Regions from separate parts of the Streptomyces sp. NPDC054866 genome, predicted to be linked through region 2. Evidence: riboswitches for the same ligand, from Rfam matches in the RefSeq annotation. Region 2 holds a riboswitch; the other holds the start of a gene.

Evidence for each region. Region 2 has a riboswitch for cyclic di-AMP ahead of ACWGI2_RS00485 (M23 family metallopeptidase). Riboswitches for the same ligand answer to the same signal wherever they lie in the genome.
Region 1: it holds a riboswitch for cyclic di-AMP, as region 2 does, so the genes downstream of both, ACWGI2_RS07040 (C40 family peptidase) here and ACWGI2_RS00485 (M23 family metallopeptidase) in region 2, are expected to answer to the same signal.

Annotation. Positions count from the first base shown of each region.
Region 1 covers NZ_JBSGZA010000001.1:1,641,211-1,646,805, forward strand. Annotated here, with positions in the region: gene ACWGI2_RS07015 (helix-turn-helix domain-containing protein) at 1-176, opposite strand, end outside; gene ACWGI2_RS07020 (ATP-binding protein) at 449-916, shown strand; gene ACWGI2_RS07025 (LysR family transcriptional regulator) at 905-1,816, opposite strand; gene ACWGI2_RS07030 (LysE family translocator) at 1,946-2,575, shown strand; gene ACWGI2_RS07035 (DUF6328 family protein) at 2,553-3,119, opposite strand; gene ACWGI2_RS07040 (C40 family peptidase) at 3,281-3,754, opposite strand; cyclic di-AMP (ydaO/yuaA leader) riboswitch at 3,758-3,918, opposite strand; gene ACWGI2_RS07045 (hypothetical protein) at 4,286-4,594, opposite strand; gene ACWGI2_RS07050 (ATP-dependent Clp protease proteolytic subunit) at 4,602-5,237, opposite strand; gene ACWGI2_RS07055 (amidase) at 5,397-5,595, shown strand, end outside.
Region 2 covers NZ_JBSGZA010000001.1:119,494-125,088, forward strand. Annotated here, with positions in the region: gene ACWGI2_RS00475 (M16 family metallopeptidase) at 1-256, shown strand, start outside; gene ACWGI2_RS00480 (M16 family metallopeptidase) at 253-1,653, shown strand; cyclic di-AMP (ydaO/yuaA leader) riboswitch at 1,874-2,037, shown strand; gene ACWGI2_RS00485 (M23 family metallopeptidase) at 2,050-2,850, shown strand; gene ACWGI2_RS00490 (GntR family transcriptional regulator) at 3,091-3,777, shown strand; gene ACWGI2_RS00495 (HPr family phosphocarrier protein) at 3,919-4,200, opposite strand; gene ACWGI2_RS00500 (bifunctional acetate--CoA ligase family protein/GNAT family N-acetyltransferase) at 4,412-5,595, shown strand, end outside.

The DNA.
Region 1 (5,595 bases), 1.5 Mb from region 2:
AGCAGTCCTACGTCGGCCGCCTTGACGCTGCTACGCCCGGTCTCGATCCGGCTGACCTTCGACTGATGCCAGCCGACCCGGCCCGCCGCCTGGCCGCTGGTGAGCCCGGCGCGCGTGCGCAGCGCACGCAGTTCGGCGCCGAGTTTCCGGCGGCGCACCGCGGGACCGTACCGCATGTCCGTCTCCTTCCCGACGGAGTGTTCCCTTTTCCGGCCTCCCCTGGCCTCTTCAGGGGCGACAGTAGAGGAAGCGCCGACCTCGCGCCCAAATACGGTCTCTCGTAGCAGAGTTCACCGCTTTGAGCGACAGATATATGCACATCTTGGTGGATGGCCACCTGTGAGGGGTCCAAGAGTGGCAGGCTGGCGCGAAGCACCATTCCGGGACTGTCCTCGTGCCTTCGTTACGAGTCGGAGCCGAGCCCCGGTGGGAAAGGGACAACGTCGCCATGGCAGACCTTCAGGAAGCATCCGTCACCCTGCCGAGCGATCCTGCCTCGGTCTCCGCGGCCCGGAAATACGTCTCGAGCATCCTTGCCGAGTGGGGCCTGCCGGGCGAGACCGAAGCGGCCGACACGGTCCGGCTCATCGTCTCCGAACTCGCCACGAACGCCGTCCAGCACACCCGGGGCGAGTCGCCCACGTTCAGGGTGGACATCGAGCTGGACCGGGACGAGCAGCTGCGCATCGGCGTGACCGACAGCCATCCCCGCTACCCCAAGCGGCTGCCCGCCGCCGTCCAGCAGGACAACGGCCGCGGCCTGGTGATCATCCGCTGGCTGACCATGGAGTGCGGCGGCAGGCTGTCGGTCACGCCCACCCCCGAGGGCGGCAAGACCGTCTGGATCGCGCTGCCGTGGACCGCGCCGGTCCGCGACGGGGCCACGGCCCCCTCGGTCTCGCCCTCACCCCGCTGAGCGTCCGAAGGCACCCCGGAGCAGGGCCCGGAAGGTGTCCGCCGCCGGATGCGACTCGTCGGCGCGGTGGACGACCGAGATCGTGCGGCGCAGAATGCCGGGCTCAAGCGGCCTCATCCCCACCGGTGTCGCCGCCGTCCGCGCCACCATCTCCGGTACGACGGCGACGCCGAGCCCGGCGCTGACGAGCGCGCACACCAGCGCGTAGCCCGGAGTCTCGACCAGGACCGAGGGCGTCGCGCCGGCCCGCACGAGCGCGGACTCCACGCCCTGACGTGGCGGATGCGTCGGCGCCATGCTGATGAGCGGCTGCCCGGCGAGCTCGCTCAGGGGCAGCCGTGAGGGGGAGTTCGCGAGCGCGTGTCCGGGCGAGGTCACCAGGACGAGCTCCTCGACCAGGATCGGCTCCGCCGTCACGGACGCGGGCAGCGGCACCGGATCCGCGGGCTCGTACGTGTGCGTGAGGGCCAGGTCGACCTCGCCCGCCGCCACGGCCGCGATGCCGAGCGGCGGTTCATAGCCCCGTACCGTCAGATCGATGTCCGGATGGGCGCGGCGGAACGCGGTCAGCGCGGGCGGCACCAGATGGATCCCGGCCGTGGTGAAGGTCCCCACGCGCAGCCTGCCGCCGGAAAGGCCCGCAAGCTGGGCCAGTTCGTGCCGCGCCTGCTCCATCTCGTCAAGGACCCGGCGCGCCCGCGCGAGCAGCAGCTCACCGGCGCCGGTCAGCCGTGCCCCGCGGTGGTGCCGGACCAGGAGCGCGGTGCCCGCCTCCCGTTCGAGCTTGGCCAGCTGCTGGGAGAGGGCGGGCACGGTGTAGCCGAGGCGCTCGGCGGCGCGGGTGATCGACCCGGCCTCGGAGACCGCCACCAGTGCGGCGAGCCGCGTCGGGTCGTACATGGTCTCTCCCGGTGCAGGAGCCGGCGGGCGGTGCGGCGGCCCGTCGGCGTGGGGCTAAAGGCCTGCTTAAGGCAGACCCAGGATATTCCACATACCTGCTGAAGGCAGAAGAACGGCAGCCTTGAGGCCATGGACGCACAACTGGTCGCCTTCACCGGAGTCGCCGCGGGCATGGTCGCCATGCCGGGCGCCGACTTCGCCGTCGTGGTGCGCAACGCCCTCGCCTCCCGCCGCGCCGGGGTCACCTGCGCGATCGGTGTGGCGGGCGGGCTCCTGGTGCACACGGCGCTCGCGGTGGCCGGGGTCGCGGCGGTCCTCGCGGCGGTTCCCACGCTCTTCCGGGCGTTGCAGGCCGCGGGCGGGGCCTACGTCCTCTACCTCGGGTACCGCGCGCTGCGGTCGGCGGCGCGGCCGCTGGAGAGCTTCGGCACTCAGGAGGGTGCGGAGCAGGTGGCGGTCGGGGGGAGCCTGCGGCAGGGGTTCTTCACCAACGCCCTCAACCCCAAGGCGCCCATCACCTTCCTCAGCGTGCTGCCCCAGTTCGTCCCCGCGGGCAGCCCCGCGATGCCGAGGACACTGCTGCTCGCGTCCATCATCGTGGCCCTCGCCCTGGTGTGGTTCCCGGTCGTCGCGCTCCTGGTCGACCGGCTCGGGCGGTGGCTGCGCAGGCCGCGTACGGCCCGCGCCATCGAGGGCGGCACGGGCGTCGCGCTCAGCGTGCTCGGCCTGGTGCTCCTCACCGAGGCCCTGGTGGCCTGATGTCGTGCGACGTGCCCGATGCCTTGCCGTCGTCGCCCCGGCCCTCGTTCTTGTCCGCCGCGCCACGCACCAGGAGGGGGAGCAGGCCCCACAGGCCCGCGCACACCACCAGCGTGCCCGCGCTCGCGATGATCCCGCCGGTCCTGCCCACCGCCACGTCGACGACCAGGAGTACGGCGCCGGAGACCGCGAACACCAGGACCCCCAGACCGATACCGGCGAGGCGGGACGACACCCGCACGATCAGCGGCTTGGCGTGCTGCCCGAACAGCGACCTGTGCACGGCGGCCGGAGCGGTGAACAACGCCGCGGAGAGGACGGCGAGCAGCAGCGTGGTCACGTAGGTGGCGCGCTGCATCGTGTCGAGCGAGGGGAAGCGCTCGGTGAAGGCGAGCGTCAGCAGGAACGCGAAGAGGATCTGCACCCCGGCCTGCGTGACCCGCAGTTCCTGGAGGATCTCCGAGAAGTTGCGATCGGCACGTTCGAAGCGCGTTTCGTTGCGCGGCGGTTCACCCGCAGTGGAAGAACTGTTGTTTTCGGCCATGGCGCACGAGTATCCGCGTCGACGCGCTCCACGCCTGGCGGGCGCGCCGATCAGAGCGCAGACCGAGCGGTGGCTGAGCGGTGGCCGAGCGGCGGCAGCGGCCGTGAGGCCACCGCCACCGCCCTCCGACAGGTCAGCGACCGGCGATCAGTGACGGGCCATCAGCGCACCCGGCCGTACGAGACGCTCTTCGTCCAGATCTTCTCGAGTCGCACCACGGTGTTCGACTTGGGGGCGTGCCAGATCCGGCCCTTCCCCGCGTAGATGCCTACGTGGTAGACGTTCCGGCCCGAGTGGAAGAAGACCAGGTCGCCCCGTGCGCGGTTGGACGCGGAGACGTGGCGGGTCTTGTTGTACTGCTGTCCGGCGGTGCGTGGCAGTTTCTTGCCCGCGCGCTTGAACGAGTACTGGGTGAGGCCCGAGCAGTCGAACCGGTTGGGCCCCGTCGCTCCGTAGCGGTACGGCGAACCCTTCTTGGAGGCGGCGATCTTGAGCGCCTTCGTCCCGTGAGTCGCGGCCTCTGCCTCCGACGTGAGCCCCGGGGCCACGAGGGTGCCGCCTACGACGGCGAGCGTGAGGGCCGATACGGAACCGGCCCTGGTGAGCAGCGACGGAACATGATTCAGCGCGGTCATGCGCAACCCTTCGTCAACCGCCTGTGAAGGATGACCTGTCGGATTCGGGCTGACAAAGTTGCCCGGCCGCGGTGTGCGGCTTCACCCCAAGGGCCGTCGTCCGGACTTTCCGGACCGACCCGTCATGCCTGGGTCCTCCACTCCTGCCAAAGCACCAATGTCGACCGGTCATCCGGGTGGCGGCAGGACTCGGCGTCCGCCCGGACCGCCCCGCCGCTGTGGCGGGGGCTTGTCGTCGGAAGGGATCTTGACCCGTCAAGGGCAAGAATTCCGAGCCGAAACGGCGTTTTGTGAGGCTCCTCACGGCTGAACCGTTCGGGTGGACAAGGTCGGATTCGGGATCCGGACATGGCACCAGACGATCGTTCGACCAGCACCGGAACGAGGAATTCCGGCCCCCGCGTACACATCTGACGCAACTGAAGACGGCCCGAATAACGACGAATGTCTACGCCGAACGAGGTAGCCCGTTTGGTTCGTTTGAGATCGGCCCCGGACACCCCGGACTTCGGGCGAGGAGGTGACGGGCGCTCAGGACGGCGCCGGAGGCGGCACGGTGACCCGCCCCGACCGCCGTTCTCCGTCGAGGGCCCGCAGCGCCCTGGCCAGTGTCGGCGCGTGCACGGCGCTCTCGCCCCGTTGATGCATGAGCGTCAGGGCGTCCCGCAGGGCGGTCGCCCTGCCGACGAGGGCCTGGGCGGCGCGCAGTCCGCCGTAGGTGTCCGAGGCGCGGGCGGGGTTGATCCGGCCCACCAGGTCGACCACTTCGAGGTAGCGGTCGATCAACTCGCCCTCGGCGCGGGTGAGTGCGGGCAGCGGAGGGAGCTCGGGTGGCAGCATCGGCGGTTCACCCCGCGTCCGGTGTGCGGAGGGACGACTTGCGGCTCGCGATGATCCGGTCCACCAGGCCGTAGTCAACCGCCTCGGATGCGGTGAGGATCTTGTCCCGCTCGATGTCGGCCGCGACGCGTTCCGCGCTCCGGCCCGTGTGTTGGACGAGCAGCTTCTCCAGCTGAGCGCGGGTGCGCAGGAGTTCGTCGGCCTGGATCGCCAGGTCGGAGGTCTGGCCGTGGACCGGCTCGGCGAGCGAGGGCTGGTGGATCAGCACCCGGGCGCCGGGCAGCGCGAACCGCTTGCCGGGGGTGCCCGCGGCCAGCAGGACGGCGGCCGACGACGCGGCCTGCCCGAGGCACGTCGTCTCCACGTCGCAGGTGACGAACTGGATGGTGTCGTAGATCGCGGTCATCGCGCTGAACGAGCCGCCGGGGGAGTTGATGTAGAGCGCGATGTCGCGGTCGGGCGCCAGATGTTCGAGGTGCATGAACTGCGCCATCACGTCGTTGGCCGATGTGTCGTCGATCGGCGTCCCCAGGAAGACGATGCGTTCCTCAAGGAGCTTCGAGTACGGATCGAGGGTCCGCTGCCCCGTGCTGGTGCGTTCGGTGAACTCGGGCAGGACATGGCGGGCGAACGGTTGGTTCATGGCACGTCTCTCCTCTGCCGGGGTCGGCTGCTCCCCAAGGCTTCCGTAAAAAATGTACAGGATGTACGTAACCTTGGTGAGGGGTTCGAGGGATCCGGCGGCGTGGGCATACTCCGCCTCGTCGCGATCTCCGCCGCCCCGAGCCGAAAGCGTCGTCGTATGAGCCCTGAAGCCTCCGAGCTCGTCCACCTCACCGCCCGCGAACTCGCCGCCAGAATTCGCGCCCGCGAGCTGTCGGCGCGCGAGGTCGTCCTGGCGCACCTGGACCGGATCGAGCAGGTCGACGGCGCCGTGAACGCGGTGGTGACCCTCGTGGCGGAGCGCGCGCTCGCCGAGGCGCACACCGCCGACGAGGCCA
Region 2 (5,595 bases):
GGAGCGCGAGTGGCTCGACCGGCTCTCCACGGTGGCGGGCCGCGCGGACGAACTGTGCCGGTACGCCGTCCTGTTCGGCGACCCGCAGCTCGCCCTCACCGCCGTCGGGCGCGTCCTTGACGTCACCGCGGAAGAGGTCAAGGCGGCCGCGGCGGCCCGTCTGCGCCCCGACAACCGCGCGGTGCTCGTGTACGAGCCCATCGCCCCTGAGGCCGACGAAGCCACCGACGAGGACGAAGAGGAGGCCGCGAAGTGACCGAGGCCGCAACGATGCAGTTCCACCCGCAGCCCCAGGCGGGCACCGCACGGCCGTGGGCCTTCCCCGCGCCCGAGCGCGCCACCCTGGACAACGGCCTCACCGTGCTGCGCTGCCACCGCCCCGGCCAGCAGGTCGTCGCCGTGGAAGTCCACCTGGAGGCGCCGCTGGACGCCGAGCCCGAGGGCCTTGACGGCGTCGCGACGATCATGGCGAGGGCCTTCAACGAAGGCACGGACAAACACTCCGCCGAGGACTTCGCCGCCGAACTCGACCGCTGCGGCGCCACCATGGACGCGCACGCCGACCACCCCGGCGTCCGCGTCTCACTCGAAGTCCCGGTCTCCCGCCTCCCGAAGGCGCTCGGCCTGCTCTCCGACGCCCTGCGCGCCCCCGCCTTCGCGGACAGCGAGATCGAACGCCTCGTACGCAACCGCCTGGACGAGATCCCGCACGAGGCCGCGAACCCGGCGCGCCGCGCCGCCAAGGAGCTCTCCCGGCAGCTCTTCCCGGCGACCTCACGCATGTCGCGCCCCCGCCAGGGCACCGAGGAGACGGTCACGGCCATCGACTCGGCGGCGGTGCGCACCTTCTACGAGAAGCACGTGCGCCCCGCCACGGCGACCGCGGTCGTCGTGGGCGACCTGACCGGCATCGACCTGGACGCCGTCCTCGCCGACACCATCGGCGCCTGGACGGGCGGCACCGCCGAGCCGCGTCCGGTGCCCCCGGTGATCGCGGACGACACAGGCCGTGTCGTCATCGTGGACCGCCCTGGCGCCGTCCAGACGCAGTTGCTCATCGGCCGCGTGGGACCGGACCGGCACGACCGCGTCTGGCCCGCGCAGGTGCTCGGCACGTACTGCCTGGGCGGCACCCTCACCTCACGCCTGGACCGCGTCCTGCGCGAGGAGAAGGGATACACCTACGGCGTACGGGCGTTCGCCCAGGTCCTGCGTTCCGCCGCACCTTCTTCCCCGGAGGGGGCTACGGGAGCCGCGATGCTCGCCATCAGCGGCTCCGTGGACACCGAGTCCACGGGCCCGGCCCTCGACGACCTGTGGAAGGTCCTGCGCACCCTCGCGGCCGACGGCCTGACGGACGCCGAGCGCGATGTGGCTGTCCAGAACCTGGTGGGTGTGGCCCCGCTCAAGTACGAGATGGCGGCGTCCGTCGCGGCCACTCTCGCCGACCAGGTCGAGCAGCACCTGCCGGACGACTTCCAGGCCCAGCTGTACCGCCAGTTGGCCGCCACCGGAACCGTGGAGGCCACAGCCGCCGTGGTGAGCGCCTTCCCCGAGGACCGTCTCGTCACGGTGCTCGTCGGTGACGCCGCGCAGATCGAGGAGCCCGTCAGGGCGCTCGGCATCGGTGAAGTGAGTGTGGTCACGGGGTGAGCGCGGGGTGACTGCGAGCTGAGTGACAGTCAGGACATATCGGGACCCCAGTGGCGAGAAAATGCCACTGGGGTCCTCATATGTCCGAATTGCTATGGAGGTTACGTGTCTGACCTGTGGCGTGCGCTACAAAAGCTCTGATCCGTTTGTCGTTTGAAAGACGCCCCGCTTAGCGTCTGGTCCGGCTGTTCGTCATGCAGTACGCCGCACCCGCGGCACCGGACGGTCATCGCCGAGTCCCCGTACGGCGCGAGCCAGGGGAGCCGGGGACCCACATGTCCCCTTGGGGTGAATCGGGAACCTCGCCGTGAGGTGAGGGACTCGTAGGAGACCTTCCTGCTCCGAACCCGTCAGCTAACCCGGTAGGCGAGAAGGAAGGAAAGGATCAGCCGCTTCATGGCGTTCACCCGTGCCACCGGGAAGCACCGTCGCCCGAGCCGCCTCACGCGTACGACCGCGAACGTGGCGGGCGTCGCCGCCCTCACCACCACTGGTGTCATCGGAGGCCTGGCCGCTCCGGCGCTCGCCGCCGACGACGCGGCCCTTGAGCACACCGGCCTGACCCAGGCGATCTCCGTGGGCGACTCGCTCGCCCAGAGCATCGACGCGCAGGCCGCTGCCCAGCAGCAGGCCGCCGACGACGCCGCAGCCGCCAAGAAGGCCGAAGAGGCCGCCAAGAAGAAGGCCGCGGAGGCGAAGCGCAAGGCCGAGGCCGAGGCGAAGGCCAAGGCCAAGAAGGAGCGCGAGGCCAAGGAGCGTGCCGCTCGCGAGGCCGAGCGCAAGCGCCTCAACAGCTACGTGTCGCCGATCACCGGTTCGTCCATCTCCACGGGCTACCAGACCGGCGGCGCCATGTGGTCCTCCGGCAGCCACACCGGCGTCGACTTCCACGCCGCGTCCGGCACCTCGGTCCACGCGGTCGGCTCCGGTACCGTCGTCGAGGCCGGCTGGGGCGGCGCCTACGGCAACAACGTGGTCATCAAGATGAACGACGGCACGTACACCCAGTACGGCCACATGTCGTCCCTCGGTGTCACGGTCGGCCAGGCGGTCACCCCGGGCCAGCAGATAGGCCTCTCCGGCTCCACCGGCAACTCCAGCGGCCCGCACCTCCACTTCGAGGCCCGCACCGGCGCGGACTACGGCACGGACATCGACCCGGTCGCCTACCTCCGCTCGCACGGCGTCAACGTCTGATCCACGCCGATCCCGGGCGGTCGCGTGATCCACGCCGATCCAGGCGGACGCGCGAAGCGCACTGATTCAACGAAAGCCCCGGCTCGTCGAGAGCCGGGGCTTTCGCCGTTCCCGTATCTCCTTTGGCTAAAAGTATCCCTGGATTTCGGTCGACCGTCGGAAATTCAGCCGTTCTGCAATAGAGTCGCTGAACAGGCGTCGATCGACCGCGTTTCGCGGGGATTAAGGCGGAGGTCAGTCATGCGCATTCCCGCGCACTCGGTATGCACGGCCATCCGGGACGACATCGTCTCCGGTGTCTACGAACGGGGTGGCCGGCTCACCGAGGAACTGCTGGCGCGCCGCTATGGAGTCTCCCGCGTCCCCGTGCGCGAGGCCCTGCGCACCCTGGAGGCCGAGGGGTTCGTCGTCACGCGCAGGCACGCGGGCGCGTGCGTCGCGGAGCCCACCGAACAGGAGGCGGCCGACCTCCTGGAGATACGCGCGCTCCTGGAGCCGCTGGGCGCGGCCCGCGCCGCACAGCGCCGCACGGAGGCGCACCTGAAGGTCCTGCGCGGCCTCGTCAGGCTCGGCCAGGAGCGGTCGAGGCGCGGTCAGAGCGAGGATCTGCGCTCCCTGGGCGGCTGGTTCCACGAGACGCTCGCCCAGGCGTCCGGCAGCCAGGGCCTCACGGCACTGCTCACGCAGCTCCGGCACAAGATCGCCTGGATGTACGTGGTCGAGACGTCGGCCGCCCCCGCGGAGGCCTGGGCCGAGCACGCCGCGATCGTCGACGCCGTCGCTCGCGGGGACGCGGAAAGGGCCAGGTCGCTCACCGCCGCCCACACGGAACGGACGACGTCCGCGCACCGGCTGCGCTTCGGGCGCAATCTCTCGGCTGTGAGGGGTTCGCAACATTCCGTAAACACGGCGGGTCTGCGCCTTTAACAGAAGCGCCGTATACAAAGAAGTGCTATTCGACAGGGTATTCCGTCGGGGCATTATTTCCGCTGCCCGAAGCAGAAAAAAACACCGAAGGGCCCGCCCCTATTTCGGGCGGGCCCTTCGGTGTATGAGTATCAGTCTTTACTAGACGGTCTCGGGGAGTTCCTCGAGGCCGTCCGCGACCAGCTTCGCCAGACGGTCGAGAGCGGCGTCCGCGCCCTCGGCGTCGGAGGCGAGGGTGATCTCCTCGCCGCCCTGCGCGCCCAGACCGAGCACCGCGAGCATGGAGGCGGCGTTCACGGGGTTGCCGTCAGCCTTGGCGATCGTCACGGGGACGCCGGCGGCGGTGGCCGCGCGGACGAAGATGGAGGCGGGTCGGGCGTGAAGGCCCTCGGCCCAGCCGACGTTGACGCGGCGCTCAGCCATGTGTTGCTGCCCTTCCAGATGTCTCACACTTGTCTAGACCAGTGTCTCATGCCGTCACGAGTGCTCCGCCGGCCGTAGGTCCGTACCGTGCCGACCGATGGTCCGTGCTCCGTCGACCGTACGTCCTCGCGCCACGGGGCCCACGTCCCGCCCTTCGACGTCTCCTAGCCTGCCCCGGCCAAGGCGCCCCCGCGACCCGTACCCTGGGCCCATGCAGACCCCGTCGGACCGGCACGCATACCCCTCCCACTGGGAAGCCGATGTCGTCCTGCGTGACGGAGGCACCGCCCGGATCAGGCCGATCACGGCCGAGGACGCGGAGCGCCTGGTCAGCTTCTACGAACAGGTCTCCGACGAGTCGAAGTACTACCGCTTCTTCGCGCCCTACCCCCGCCTGTCCGCCAAGGACGTGCACCGCTTCACCCATCACGACCAGGTGGACCGGGTGGGTCTCGCGGCGACCGTGGGCGGCGAGTTCATCGCCACCGTGCGCTTCGACCGCATCGACGAGCGCGGCATGTCCGCCAGCGCGCCCGCCGACGAGGCCGAGGTCGCCTTCCTCGTGCAGGACGCGCATCAGGGCAGGGGTGTCGCCTCCACGCTCCTCGAACACATCGCCGCCGTCGCCAGGGAGCGCGGCATCCGCCGCTTCGCCGCCGAGGTGCTGCCCGCCAACACCAAGATGATCAAGGTCTTCACGGACGCGGGCTATCAGCAGAAGCGCAGCTTCGAGGACGGCGTCGTACGTCTCGAATTCGATCTGGAGCCGACGGACCGCTCCGTTGCCGTGCAGCGCGCCCGTGAGCAGCGGGCCGAGGCGCGGTCCGTGCAGCGGCTGCTCACGCCGAAGTCGGTCGCCGTGATCGGCGTCGGGCGCACGCCGGGGGGCGTGGGGCGCAGTGTGCTCCGGAACCTGCGCGAGGCGGGCTTCACGGGGCGGCTGTACGCGGTGAACAGTGCGTTCGACCAGGGCACCGAGGTGGACGGAGCGCCCGCGTACCGCTCCGTGCGGGACATCGACGAGACCGTCGAGCTCGCCGTCGTCACCGTGCCCGCCGAGCGGGTGCCGCAGGCCGTCGCGGAGTGCGGTGAGCGCGGGGTGCTCGGGCTCGTCGTGATCTCCGCCGGATACGCGGAGAGCGGTCCTGAAGGGCGGGAGCGGCAGCGCGAACTGGTGCGCCAGGCGCGGTCGTACGGCACGCGCATCCTCGGCCCGAACGCCTTCGGGGTCATCAATACGTCGCCGGATGTGCGGCTCAACGCGTCGCTCGCCCCGCATCCTCCCGAGCGCGGCCGGATCGGTCTCTTCACGCAGTCCGGCGCGATCGGCATCGCGCTGCTTTCCGGTCTGCACCGGCGTGGCGCGGGCCTCTCGACCTTCGTGAGCGCGGGCAA